4 linked regions of the Vreelandella piezotolerans genome follow. The protein of the gene in region 1 binds, or shares a complex with, the protein of each later gene. Links are inferred from orthologs where the notes say so. Each region holds a gene or a part of one and is shown in the gene's direction. Other genes may lie near its edges.

Region 1 (3,212 bases):
GCCGAGCCCCTTCCAGCAACCACTGCCCGCTCGGGCTATGCCCGACCTGTCGCAGAGCGGGCCAAGAGAGTGTGTATAACGCCGTGAATAGCAAACGACCCGTAAACCTAGATCTAACGACGATACATTTCCCACTACCGGCGCTAACGTCGATTACACACCGTATCACGGGTGTGATCCTGTTCGTTGGCCTGATTTTCGCTTTTTGGGCGTTGGGTAAATCCCTATCATCTCCGGCTGGCTTCGATGCTGTCAGCAGTGCCTTAGCCAACAACTTCTTTGCCAAGCTCGTTGCGTGGGGGCTGCTGTCTGCCTTGGCATTCCACTTTGTGGCAGGCATCAAGCACCTGCTGATGGACGCCAATATTGGGGTGACCTTAGAAGGTGGCGTGAAAAAAGCACAGGCGACCGTCGTGGTAAGCGCGGTTCTGATCATTCTGGCAGGAGTTTGGGTATGGTAACCAACATTACGAGTTTTGGCCGTAGCGGTCTGTCTGACTGGCTGATGCAGCGTGTTTCTGCGGTCGTGCTGGCCCTCTATACCGTTTTCGTCGTTGCTTACCTGCTGTTGAATCCGAACCTGGATTACTACACCTGGAGCGGCCTGTTCGAGCAAACCTGGATGCGTATTTTCTCGCTGCTGGCGTTTATCTCGATCGCTGCGCACGCCTGGATCGGTTTGTGGACCGTCACCACCGATTACCTCAAGTCCACTCGCCTGCGCGTGGGTGCCCAGACGCTGATCATTCTGGCCATCTTCGTGTACCTCGTGTGGGGCATTCAAATTCTGTGGGGAGCTTGATACATGTCTAACCTTCGTAGCCTGACATTCGACGCCATCATCATCGGTGGCGGTGGCTCTGGCCTGCGTGCGGCGCTCGAACTAGCAAAATCCGGTAAAAAGACAGCCGTACTTTCCAAAGTGTTCCCGACGCGCTCTCACACGGTTTCTGCTCAAGGCGGTATTACCTGTGCCATCGCCTCCGCCGACCCGAACGATGACTGGCGTTGGCACATGTACGACACGGTCAAAGGCGGCGACTACATTGCTGACCAAGACGCCGCTGAATACATGTGCTCCGAAGGCCCCAAAGCGGTCTTCGAACTGGAACACATGGGCCTGCCGTTCTCGCGTTTCGATAACGGCCGCATCTACCAGCGTCCGTTCGGCGGTCAGTCGAAGAACTTCGGTGAAGGCGGTCAGGCAGCGCGCACCTGTGCAGCCGCCGACCGTACCGGCCACGCACTGCTGCACACCCTGTACCAAAACAACCTCAAGAACAACACCACGTTCTTGAACGAGTGGTATGCAGTCGACCTGGTCAAGAACGCCAGCGGTGACGTAGTGGGCTGTATCGCCATGTGCATCGAAACTGGTGAAGTGGTGCACGTCAAATCGAAAGCCACGGTTCTGGCGACGGGCGGTGCGGGTCGTATCTACGCCTCTACCACCAACGCTCTGATCAATACCGGTGACGGCATCGGCATGGCGCTGCGCGCGGGCTTCCCGATGCAGGATATGGAAATGTGGCAGTTCCACCCGACCGGTATCTACGGTGCGGGCACCTTGGTGACCGAAGGATGCCGTGGTGAGGGTGGCTACCTGATCAACAAAGACGGCGAGCGTTTCATGGAGCGTTATGCACCGAACGCCAAAGACTTAGCGGGTCGAGACGTGGTGGCACGCTCCATGGTCATGGAGATTCTCGAAGGCCGCGGCTGTGGCGAGAAGGGTGATCACGTCTTCCTGAAACTCGATCACCTTGGCGAAGAAGTCCTTGGCAAGCGTCTGCCGGGGATCGTCGAGCTCTCCAAGACCTTCGCCCATGTCGATCCGGCGAAAGACCCGATTCCTGTCGTCCCGACCTGCCACTATATGATGGGCGGTATTCCGACCAACATCCATGGCCAAGCGATCACTCAAGACGAAAATGGTAACGACCAGATCGTCAACGGCCTGTTCGCCTGTGGCGAAGCGGCGTGTGTATCGGTCCACGGTGCCAACCGCCTGGGCGGTAACTCACTGCTCGACTTGGTGGTCTTCGGCCGTGCTGCGGGTATGTTCATCGAAGGCGCGCTGAACGAAGGTATCGAATACCTCGACGCTTCCGAGTCGGACATCGAGTTCGCCATGAAGCGCATCACGCGCTGGAACGAATCCGAAGAGGGTGGCGAAAGCATTCCGGCACTGAAAGCCGAGCTGCAAGACATCATGCAGAACTCTTTCGGTGTATTCCGTGAAGAGAAAAACATGCAAGAAGGTGTCAAAAAGCTGGCGGACCTGCGTGGCCGCATTGCCAATGCGCACCTGCCGGACAAATCCAACGCGTTCAACACGGCTCGTGTCGAAGCGCTGGAGCTGGACAACCTGATGGAAGTGGCAGAAGCAACGGCGATTGCTGCCCTCGAGCGTAAAGAGAGCCGTGGTGCCCACTCGCGCTACGACTACCCTGACCGTGATGATGTCAACTGGCTGAAACACTCGCTCTACTTCCCGGCCAGCAAAGAGCTGAAGAAGCGCGACGTCAACTTCAAGCCGAAAACCGTCGATACGTTCGAGCCCAAGGTTCGTACCTACTAATCTTCGCACCGACGAGAGGGAGTCACCATGTCCAATCTTCAGGTATCCGTATACCGCTACAATCCGGAAACCGACTCCGCACCTTATATGCAGGAGTTTCAGGTCGATACCAAAGGCCGCGATCTGATGGTGCTGGATGTTCTGCATCTGATGAAAGAGCAAGACAGCGGTTTGGCCTATCGCCGCAGCTGCCGTGAGGGTGTTTGCGGTTCCGACGGCATGAACATGAATGGCAAAAACGGCCTGGCGTGCATCACGCCGCTGTCAGACGTCGTGAAAAACAACAAGCTGACACTTCGCCCGCTGCCTGGTCTTCCGGTCATCCGCGATATGGTGGTCGACATGGGGCTGTTCTATAAACAGTACGAGCGTATCCAGCCGTATCTGCAGAACGACACCCCGGCACCGGCCATTGAGCGCCTGCAGTCGCCGGAAGAGCGCGACAAACTGGACGGCCTATACGAATGTATTCTGTGCGCGTGTTGCTCCACATCGTGCCCGTCGTTCTGGTGGAATCCGGACAAATTCGTGGGTCCTGCTGGCCTGCTGCAATCCTACCGCTTCCTGGCCGACAGCCGCGATACCGCAACCCGTGAGCGCCTGACCAGCTTGGAGGATCCGTTCTCGGTTT
Region 2 (3,082 bases), 2.3 Mb from region 1 along the record:
GGAGGACAGCACCTCGCTTCTCGACGCGCTGAACCATATCAAGGAGCAGCAGGACAGCACGCTGAGCTACCGCTGGTCTTGCCGAATGGCGATTTGTGGCTCCTGTGGCGTCATGGTCAACGGCATTCCCAAGCTGGGCTGTAAAACCTTCCTGCGCGACTACCCTGGCGAGATTCGTATCGAACCGCTGGCGCACTTCCCCGTGCAGCGGGACCTGGTCGTGGACATGGCGCTGTTCCTGGAGCACCTGGCGGCGGTGAAGCCCTACCTGATCGAACAGGACCCGGTGCAGACCTTTGATCCCGGCCAGGCGCAGCCCCACACACAAACGCCTGAACAGCTGGCGCGCTATCGGCAGTTTGCCAACTGTATCAACTGTGGCCTGTGCTATTCGGCGTGCCCGCAGTTTGGTTTGAACCCTGAGTTTCTGGGGCCTGCGGCGCTGACCCTGGCGCACCGCTACAACCTGGACAGCCGGGACCAGGGCAAACGTCAGCGCATGGCGCAGCTCAACCGCCACGATGGTGTCTGGAGCTGTACCTTCGTGGGCTTCTGCTCGCAGGTATGCCCCAAGCACGTCGACCCGGCCGCTGCGGTCAATCAGGGCAAGGTCGAGGCCGCCAAACATACGCTGATCGCACTGTTCAAGGGCTGATTGGCCAGAACGAACCGTCGGGAGAGTGCCTCATGGAAAAATCATCATCACAACGGCTGCCGCCCTTGAAGCGCAACTGGTGGCTGAAGCACGGTTTCTTCAAGCGCTATATGCTGCGCGAAGCCACGGTGGTGCCGCTGGTGTTTTTCATTCTCTGCCTATTGGCAGGAGTGTTCGCGCTGTTGCAGGGCCCGGCGAGCTGGCAGGGCTGGGTGGCCTTTATGGGCTCGCCGCTGGTGCTGCTGCTGAATGCGCTGGCGCTGGTGGCCAGCCTCTATCACGCGGCCACCTTCTTCGTGCTGTTTCCTCGGGTCATGCCGCTGCGCGTGGCGGGGCGCAGCGTGCCCGCTGGTGCCATCGTTGCTGGCCAGTGGGCGGGGGTCGTGGCAGTGGCGGTCGTGTTGTTCTGGCTCTTGGGGAGGGGCGGCGCATGAAAACCTCACATCAAAAAGCACCCCTGGGTCAGCCTCGGCAAGCCTATGACGAGCCCCTGTGGTGGGGGCTGTTCAGTGCCGGGGGCGTCTGTTTTGCCGTGGTCTTGCCTGCGGTGATTCTGTTCATCGGGCTATTGCTGCCGTTGGGCCTGCTGCCCGCCGAGGCGCTTGGCCACGAGCGGGCCTCCCGCCTGCTGTTCAGCCTGCCCGGCGTGCTGTTCATCGGCGCCGCCGTGTGCTTGCCGCTGTTTCATGCCGCCCACCGGCTGCGCCATGGCCTATTCGACCTGAGCCTGGGCCAGGACACTCGCAACAAATGGCTGATGTACGGCCTGGCGGCCCTGTTGAGCCTGTTGGCGCTGGCTCTGGTGGTCGTGGGCTGGCTGCGCTGAGGCCCGCCCGCGAACACGGCCGTATCAAAAAGAACGCACACCCCTGATAAGCACGAGGTCAGCATGATCGAAGGACTCACGGAACAGGCGCTGTATGCCCCCATCAAGTGGCAGGACGCCTCGCAAGAGTACCAGGACATCCTCTATCACACCGCTGAGGAGGGCATTGCACGGATCACCATCAATCGCCCTGAGGTGCGCAATGCGTTTCGCCCGCAAACGGTGAGCGAGATGATCCATGCCCTCGGCCGCGCGCGCCACGACAGCGCCATCGGCGCGATTCTGCTGACCGGGGCGGGCGAACAGGCCTTCTGCTCCGGGGGCGACCAGCGCATTCGTGGCGACTACGGCGGCTACCGCGACGAGGCGGGCACCCATCACCTCAACGTACTGGATTTCCAGCGTGACATTCGCACCTGCCCGAAGCCGGTGGTCGCCATGGTGGCGGGCTACGCCATTGGCGGCGGCCACGTGCTGCACCTGATGTGCGATTTGACCATCGCCGCCGACAACGCCATCTTCGGCCAGACCGGCCCCAAGGTCGGCTCGTTTGATGGCGGCTATGGCGCCTCCTACCTGGCGCGCATCGTCGGCCAGAAGAAGGCGCGAGAAATCTGGTTTCTCTGCCGCCAGTACGGCGCCGAGCAGGCCCTCGACATGGGCCTGGTCAACCACGTGGTGCCGCTTGACGAGCTCGAGCGGGAAAGCGTGCGCTGGTGCCGCGAGATGCTCCAGCACAGCCCCATGGCGCTGCGCTGCCTGAAAGCCTCGCTCAACGCCGACTGCGACGGCCAGGCGGGGCTTCAGGAGCTGGCCGGCAACGCCACCATGCTCTACTACATGACCGAAGAGGGCCAGGAGGGGCGCAACGCCTTCAACGAGAAGCGCCGCCCGGATTTCTCCCGCTACCCGCGCAACCCCTGATGGCGCGCGCGCTCTACCGCTACGCGCTTGCGCTGACCAGGCCGCTGACGCTGAACGGCGAGCGGCTGACCCAGCGCGAGGGGCTGCTGGTAAACATCGACGGCCAGTGGGGCGAGATCGCCCCGTTGCCGGGCTTCTCCTGCGAGACCCTGGCCCAGGCCGAAGCCGAGGCGCTGGCCTACCTGGCCGCTTTCGAGCGCGGCGAGGTGCCGACCCCGCAGCTTGCCTCGGTGCAGTTCGGCCTTGGCTGCGCCCGGCGCGCCTGGCCCGAGCGCTTGCCCCAATCACCCGCCCCGTACCCGCTGCTTCAGGGTACGCCTGCCCATCTGATGATCGAGATCGAGGTCCGCCTCAAGGCGTGGCGAACGGCGCCGCCGGAGCGCCTCAAGCTCAAGGTCGCCCGCTACCCCATCAATGAAGAGCTGGCGCTGATCAAGCGGATAAGTGAGCGCTTGCCCACCACCCGGCTGATACTGGACGCCAACGGCGGCTTCACCCGCGAGCAGGCGCGGCGCTTCTGTGCCGGGCTGCCGCCGGGGCAGATCGACTACCTGGAAGAGCCCTGCGCCGCGCTTACCGACACCCAGGCCGTGGCCGAGGCGACCGGCGTGCCCTTTGCGCTGGACGAAACCCTCTCGCGGCAGCGCCCCTGGCAGGCACACCCGCAGCTGGCGGCG
Region 3 (3,228 bases), 250 kb from region 1 along the record:
TCGCATAGCCAGTGAGAGGCAGGTCGGCGCATGGCAGGCTGCTGTTTCATGAGCGGTTGAACGATTTCTAAGGCATCCTGCCACTCTTTTTCACGCTCGAGCAGGTCGATCAATAGTCGTTTAGCCTCCAGGCGCAGGTCCTCTTGGCTGGAGTGCTCCAGCAGTGCCCGCAGCAAACGCTGCGCTCTATCATGCACGCCCAGGGCGATGAAATCCCGTGCGAGTTCGAGCTGAACGATTTCATTGGTCGTGGTAGAGAGGGCGGGGCGGGCGAGCAGGTTTTGGTGGATGCCGACGGCTTTGTCCGCTTCACCCCGCGAGCGAAACAGCTTCCCCAAGGCAATGTGTGTCTCAACGGTTTCGCTGTTGACATCTAGTGCATGGATGAACGTTTTGATGGCTTCGTCAGGCTGCTCGTTCAATAAGTAGTTCAGCCCGACGAAGTATTCTCTGGAGAGGCCCGGAGCGCGGGAGGGTCGCTGGGCGCGGCGGTGGGCGTAGCGAAAACCCAGGCCAAAGCCAATGGCTATGGCTGCCAAGAGAACGCCTAGCAGCACCGCATCCTGCATTTAGGCAAGTTCCTTAAACCCCTGCGTACGTAAACGGTCTAGCTCTTTACGCTGCTGTTTGTTGTGGCGCTCGCTACGGGCGAGCTGCGCTTTTAGGCGGACGTACACACCGAGCATGGCCAGCATGCCGACGATGACGCCAACCGCCAACGTGGCCAGCAACCACACCGATAGCGAGACCGGAGGCAGTTCGGCCCAGATCAGGTTCAAGGGGATGGCCTGCTGATTATTGACGGCGAACAAAATGCCGACCAGCAGCACTACCAATAAAATGACGGCCAGAATCAGCCCTTTGATCCAACGCATGAGAGTTTCCTAGTCAGTGACATTCATGGTGCTATTGTGTCTGAGTCTCGGCACGGCGTCATCCCGCAGAAGGTCGGATACCGCTACTTTCGCGGTCAGTAGCCGAGCGCACGACTGGCGTCGACTTGCTCGCGCAACTCCTTGCCCGGTTTGAAATGCGGGACGTACTTGCCATCCAGGTCCACCGGGTCACCGGTTTTAGGATTGCGCCCTGTGCGCGGCTCGCGATAGTGAAGCGAGAAACTGCCAAAACCACGTATCTCCACTCGCCCTCCGTTGGCAAGCGCATCGGTCATATCGTCCAAGATAATACGCACCGCCGTCTCGACTTCTTTGGCGGATAGCTCCGGTTGACGCATCGCAATTTGTTCGATTAATTCAGATTTGGTCATCGGTTGGCTCCCTGCGAACTTTAAAGGCCGTGACGCACATGCGACCTCGATAACATCGAAATCAGCATACTGCGCATAAACGCATAAAACAATTCAGATAAAACAAGGTACTAGGTAAGTACAAAGCTGATTAACAGCATAGGCGATGCTCGGCGCTGGCGCGACCCTGCAGCTTCGGTATACTGGCCTTTCATTTCACTGACTCGGAGAAGCGACCGTTGAGCGACGACACTTCCCCTGCTGCCGTTCTACGAAAGCGGCTTTACTGGCACTCCCGACGCGGTATGTGGGAGCTGGATCTGCTGTTGATTCCCTTTTTGGAGCAGCGATTCGACGCGCTAAGCGAACAGGAACAGCGCACCTACCAGCGCTTGATCGAAGAAGAGGATCAAGATCTGTTCGTGTGGTTGATGCATCGAGAATGGCCCGAAGACCCTGAGCTTCGCCATCTCGTCCAGATGATCGTCGAGCATGCTGAAACCACCGATAACGCTGCCTATCGTACGCTCTAAATTAGCCGTTGGTGTTCAAGTTGCTTTGGTGCTGGGTTTGGCACTACTCACCGCTCGGGCATTAAGCGTCTGGGTGTCGTCAGGTATGCTCGTGATCAGCGTGTGGCTGATCGTTAGGGCTTATCGTACACAACGGTGTGGTGAGCTTCATCTGGTGCAAAACGGCAGTCAGTGGGAAGGTTACTGGCTGCAGAGCACGGGTGAGCCGGGCGTGAGATTAGGTGTAAGCTGTGACTACCTTGGGCCTTGGCTGGTCGGTCTGCGTATCGGTGCCCGGCGAATGTGGGTGTGGCCCGACTCATTGCCGAATGCCAGTCAGCGCGCATTGCGTCGCTGCTTTCATCGGCCGGGCCGCTGATCCTTTAGACCAGGTCATCTAGCTTTATCCACGATGGCTGAGTATCCAGTGCGGGGCGCGGCCAATCCTTTGAGTAGTGCAACCCCCGTGATTCGTGGCGCTTTGCGGCGGCCATCACCGTCATTTTGGCCAATGCCAGGGCCTGCTGGAAGCGAATGCTCTCTGGATGTGCCTTGGCGGATTCGTTCGACTCCCATTCATCGCTCAGAGCGGCTAACGCTCTGCGGGCAGCTTCTAGGCCTTGATCGCTCCGAACGATGGAAACATGTTGGCTCATGATGCTACGCATCGTGTGGCGATACCGGTCGAGCTGCTTAGCGTCAAAAGGGGCGTCTGGGGTTAAGGGAGGGGGGCTTACGGTTTCTTGCGTGACCGTCTCGCGTGCGTGCTTAGGGGACGCAAGGATGTGCTGCGCACAGCTTCTAGCATACACCAAGCACTCTAGGAGTGAGTTACTGGCCATACGGTTGGCTCCGTGAAGGCCGGTGTAGGCGGTTTCTCCGATCGCGTAGAGGTTGGCGACCTGTGTGGCGCCCACGTGATCCGTTGCGACACCGCCGCAGCTATAGTGGGCGGCGGGAACAACGGGGATCGGCTGGCGCGTAATGTCGATTCCCCGTGAGGCGCAATGCGTCAAAATCGTGGGGAAGTGATGGCGTATGGCTGCCTGCCCGAGGTGACGAATGTCTAGCCAAACGTGCCCCAGTGTGCCTTGCTGAATGTGCGCGTCGATGGCGCGCGCCACCACGTCTCGCGGGGCAAGTTCGGCGCGCGGGTCCAGGTCGGGCATGAAACGGTGGCCCGTCTCGTCGAGCAAATGTCCCCCTTCACCTCGTACTGCTTCGCTAATGAGGAAAGCCGGGCCGTGCGGGTCGTAAAGGCAGGTGGGGTGAAACTGCTGAAACTCGAGGTTGCAGAGCGAGGCGCCCAGCTCGGCTGCCATTATCATCCCTTCGCCGCTGCTGGGCGAAGGGGTGGTGGTGTGGCGATAGAGCCCACTCGCTCCGCCGGTCGCCAGTACCGTGTGTTGGGCGAAAAGCAATTGTCGCCGCTGGCTACTGTCGACGCCCTGGGCGCCAATGCAACGGCCC
Region 4 (3,150 bases), 2.3 Mb from region 1 along the record:
CCGATCCCCAGTGTGAAACGACCATTGCGGGTCTGTACGCCGCCGGGGAGTGCGCATCGGTAGGCCTGCATGGGGCCAACCGGCTGGGCTCCAATTCGCTGACCGAGCTGCTGGTCTTTGGCCGCTTGGCTGGGGAGCAGGCCAGCCAGCGGGCTGCCCGCACCGACTGGGTGGCGCTGCCGGTCTTGCAGGCGCAGGCCCAGCGGCAGCAGGCGCGGCTGGCCACGCTCTGCGATGGCCAGGGCAGCGGTGAATCCTGGGTGACGCTCAAGCACGCCATGGTGCAGGCCATGGAGAGCGGCTGCGGCATTTACCGCACCGAAGCAGGCATGCAGCAGGCGTTGGATACCCTTCGCCAGCTGCGCCAGCGCTATGCCCAGGTGCGAGTAAGTGACACCAGCAAGATTTTCAATACCGAGCTGCTGGAGTGCCTGGAGTTTGGCTACGGGCTGGAGATCGCCGAGGCGTCGTGCCTGGCCGCGTTGGAGCGTCGCGAATCCCGGGGTGCCCACCAGCGCCTGGACGAGGGCCTGCAGGCCCGTGACGACGTGGGCTATCTCAAGCATAGCCAGGTGTTTTACCAGGGTGATGCGCCCGCCGAGCTGCGCTGGCAGGCGGTGGATACCCGCTTTTCGGCCCCGGCCGCGCGGGTTTACGGGGATGCGGCCAAGGGAGGCAAGGCATGAACAAGCACATCAGCATCAAGCGTTACCTGCCCGACAGCGCAGCGGAACCCTACTGGCAAACCTACGACGTTGCTGTGGAGGACAGCACCTCGCTTCTCGACGCGCTGAACCATATCAAGGAGCAGCAGGACAGCACGCTGAGCTACCGCTGGTCTTGCCGAATGGCGATTTGTGGCTCCTGTGGCGTCATGGTCAACGGCATTCCCAAGCTGGGCTGTAAAACCTTCCTGCGCGACTACCCTGGCGAGATTCGTATCGAACCGCTGGCGCACTTCCCCGTGCAGCGGGACCTGGTCGTGGACATGGCGCTGTTCCTGGAGCACCTGGCGGCGGTGAAGCCCTACCTGATCGAACAGGACCCGGTGCAGACCTTTGATCCCGGCCAGGCGCAGCCCCACACACAAACGCCTGAACAGCTGGCGCGCTATCGGCAGTTTGCCAACTGTATCAACTGTGGCCTGTGCTATTCGGCGTGCCCGCAGTTTGGTTTGAACCCTGAGTTTCTGGGGCCTGCGGCGCTGACCCTGGCGCACCGCTACAACCTGGACAGCCGGGACCAGGGCAAACGTCAGCGCATGGCGCAGCTCAACCGCCACGATGGTGTCTGGAGCTGTACCTTCGTGGGCTTCTGCTCGCAGGTATGCCCCAAGCACGTCGACCCGGCCGCTGCGGTCAATCAGGGCAAGGTCGAGGCCGCCAAACATACGCTGATCGCACTGTTCAAGGGCTGATTGGCCAGAACGAACCGTCGGGAGAGTGCCTCATGGAAAAATCATCATCACAACGGCTGCCGCCCTTGAAGCGCAACTGGTGGCTGAAGCACGGTTTCTTCAAGCGCTATATGCTGCGCGAAGCCACGGTGGTGCCGCTGGTGTTTTTCATTCTCTGCCTATTGGCAGGAGTGTTCGCGCTGTTGCAGGGCCCGGCGAGCTGGCAGGGCTGGGTGGCCTTTATGGGCTCGCCGCTGGTGCTGCTGCTGAATGCGCTGGCGCTGGTGGCCAGCCTCTATCACGCGGCCACCTTCTTCGTGCTGTTTCCTCGGGTCATGCCGCTGCGCGTGGCGGGGCGCAGCGTGCCCGCTGGTGCCATCGTTGCTGGCCAGTGGGCGGGGGTCGTGGCAGTGGCGGTCGTGTTGTTCTGGCTCTTGGGGAGGGGCGGCGCATGAAAACCTCACATCAAAAAGCACCCCTGGGTCAGCCTCGGCAAGCCTATGACGAGCCCCTGTGGTGGGGGCTGTTCAGTGCCGGGGGCGTCTGTTTTGCCGTGGTCTTGCCTGCGGTGATTCTGTTCATCGGGCTATTGCTGCCGTTGGGCCTGCTGCCCGCCGAGGCGCTTGGCCACGAGCGGGCCTCCCGCCTGCTGTTCAGCCTGCCCGGCGTGCTGTTCATCGGCGCCGCCGTGTGCTTGCCGCTGTTTCATGCCGCCCACCGGCTGCGCCATGGCCTATTCGACCTGAGCCTGGGCCAGGACACTCGCAACAAATGGCTGATGTACGGCCTGGCGGCCCTGTTGAGCCTGTTGGCGCTGGCTCTGGTGGTCGTGGGCTGGCTGCGCTGAGGCCCGCCCGCGAACACGGCCGTATCAAAAAGAACGCACACCCCTGATAAGCACGAGGTCAGCATGATCGAAGGACTCACGGAACAGGCGCTGTATGCCCCCATCAAGTGGCAGGACGCCTCGCAAGAGTACCAGGACATCCTCTATCACACCGCTGAGGAGGGCATTGCACGGATCACCATCAATCGCCCTGAGGTGCGCAATGCGTTTCGCCCGCAAACGGTGAGCGAGATGATCCATGCCCTCGGCCGCGCGCGCCACGACAGCGCCATCGGCGCGATTCTGCTGACCGGGGCGGGCGAACAGGCCTTCTGCTCCGGGGGCGACCAGCGCATTCGTGGCGACTACGGCGGCTACCGCGACGAGGCGGGCACCCATCACCTCAACGTACTGGATTTCCAGCGTGACATTCGCACCTGCCCGAAGCCGGTGGTCGCCATGGTGGCGGGCTACGCCATTGGCGGCGGCCACGTGCTGCACCTGATGTGCGATTTGACCATCGCCGCCGACAACGCCATCTTCGGCCAGACCGGCCCCAAGGTCGGCTCGTTTGATGGCGGCTATGGCGCCTCCTACCTGGCGCGCATCGTCGGCCAGAAGAAGGCGCGAGAAATCTGGTTTCTCTGCCGCCAGTACGGCGCCGAGCAGGCCCTCGACATGGGCCTGGTCAACCACGTGGTGCCGCTTGACGAGCTCGAGCGGGAAAGCGTGCGCTGGTGCCGCGAGATGCTCCAGCACAGCCCCATGGCGCTGCGCTGCCTGAAAGCCTCGCTCAACGCCGACTGCGACGGCCAGGCGGGGCTTCAGGAGCTGGCCGGCAACGCCACCATGCTCTACTACATGACCGAAGAGGGCCAGGAGGGGCGCAACGCCTTCAACGAGAAGCGCCGCCCGGATTTCTCCCGCT

Evidence for each region.
Region 2: sdhA (region 1) and frdD share a complex: the UniProt entries of both Escherichia coli proteins name them as parts of the enzyme complex. The link is inferred for Vreelandella piezotolerans from one-to-one orthologs.
Region 3: the proteins of sdhA (region 1) and GYM47_RS06255 are in contact, whole or in part, in a crystal structure (PDB 6C12), measured with the Escherichia coli proteins. The link is inferred for Vreelandella piezotolerans from one-to-one orthologs.
Region 4: sdhA (region 1) and GYM47_RS15790 share a complex: the UniProt entries of both Escherichia coli proteins name them as parts of the enzyme complex. The link is inferred for Vreelandella piezotolerans from one-to-one orthologs.

What each region holds. Positions count from the first base shown.
Region 1 is NZ_CP048602.1:1,103,199-1,106,410, forward strand. The notes cover bases 281-3,193. They hold sdhA (succinate dehydrogenase flavoprotein subunit), read left to right. Parts: upstream 281-805; coding sequence 806-2,581; downstream 2,582-3,193. Other genes in these bases: sdhC (succinate dehydrogenase, cytochrome b556 subunit), read left to right, coding at 281-461; sdhD (succinate dehydrogenase, hydrophobic membrane anchor protein), read left to right, coding at 455-802; GYM47_RS05140 (succinate dehydrogenase iron-sulfur subunit), read left to right, coding at 2,609-3,193. Also shown: more of sdhC, read left to right, coding at 84-280; more of GYM47_RS05140, read left to right, coding at 3,194-3,212. UniProt on the Escherichia coli protein: Two distinct, membrane-bound, FAD-containing enzymes are responsible for the catalysis of fumarate and succinate interconversion; the fumarate reductase is used in anaerobic growth, and the succinate dehydrogenase is used in aerobic growth.
Region 2 is NZ_CP048602.1:3,443,241-3,446,322, reverse strand. The notes cover bases 1-2,783. They hold frdD (fumarate reductase subunit FrdD), read left to right. Parts: upstream 1-1,085; coding sequence 1,086-1,481; downstream 1,482-2,783. Other genes in these bases: menC (o-succinylbenzoate synthase), read left to right, coding at 2,405-2,783; menB (1,4-dihydroxy-2-naphthoyl-CoA synthase), read left to right, coding at 1,545-2,405; GYM47_RS15790 (fumarate reductase subunit C), read left to right, coding at 688-1,089; GYM47_RS15795 (succinate dehydrogenase/fumarate reductase iron-sulfur subunit), read left to right, coding at 1-655. Also shown: more of menC, read left to right, coding at 2,784-3,082. UniProt on the Escherichia coli protein: Two distinct, membrane-bound, FAD-containing enzymes are responsible for the catalysis of fumarate and succinate interconversion; fumarate reductase is used in anaerobic growth, and succinate dehydrogenase is used in aerobic growth.
Region 3 is NZ_CP048602.1:1,355,731-1,358,958, forward strand. Bases 204-3,132 are described here. They hold GYM47_RS06255 (FAD assembly factor SdhE), read left to right. Parts: upstream 204-1,485; coding sequence 1,486-1,779; downstream 1,780-3,132. Other genes in these bases: lapB (lipopolysaccharide assembly protein LapB), read right to left, coding at 204-569; GYM47_RS06245 (lipopolysaccharide assembly protein LapA domain-containing protein), read right to left, coding at 570-875; GYM47_RS06250 (integration host factor subunit beta), read right to left, coding at 971-1,267; GYM47_RS06260 (hypothetical protein), read left to right, coding at 1,739-2,137; nadB (L-aspartate oxidase), read right to left, coding at 2,142-3,132. In the rest of the region: more of lapB, read right to left, coding at 1-203; more of nadB, read right to left, coding at 3,133-3,228. UniProt on the Escherichia coli protein: An FAD assembly protein, which accelerates covalent attachment of the cofactor into other proteins.
Region 4 is NZ_CP048602.1:3,443,935-3,447,084, reverse strand. What follows is about bases 300-3,150. They hold GYM47_RS15790 (fumarate reductase subunit C), read left to right. Parts: upstream 300-1,449; coding sequence 1,450-1,851; downstream 1,852-3,150. Other genes in these bases: menB (1,4-dihydroxy-2-naphthoyl-CoA synthase), read left to right, coding at 2,307-3,150; frdD (fumarate reductase subunit FrdD), read left to right, coding at 1,848-2,243; GYM47_RS15795 (succinate dehydrogenase/fumarate reductase iron-sulfur subunit), read left to right, coding at 683-1,417; frdA (fumarate reductase (quinol) flavoprotein subunit), read left to right, coding at 300-686. Also shown: more of frdA, read left to right, coding at 1-299. UniProt on the Escherichia coli protein: Two distinct, membrane-bound, FAD-containing enzymes are responsible for the catalysis of fumarate and succinate interconversion; fumarate reductase is used in anaerobic growth, and succinate dehydrogenase is used in aerobic growth.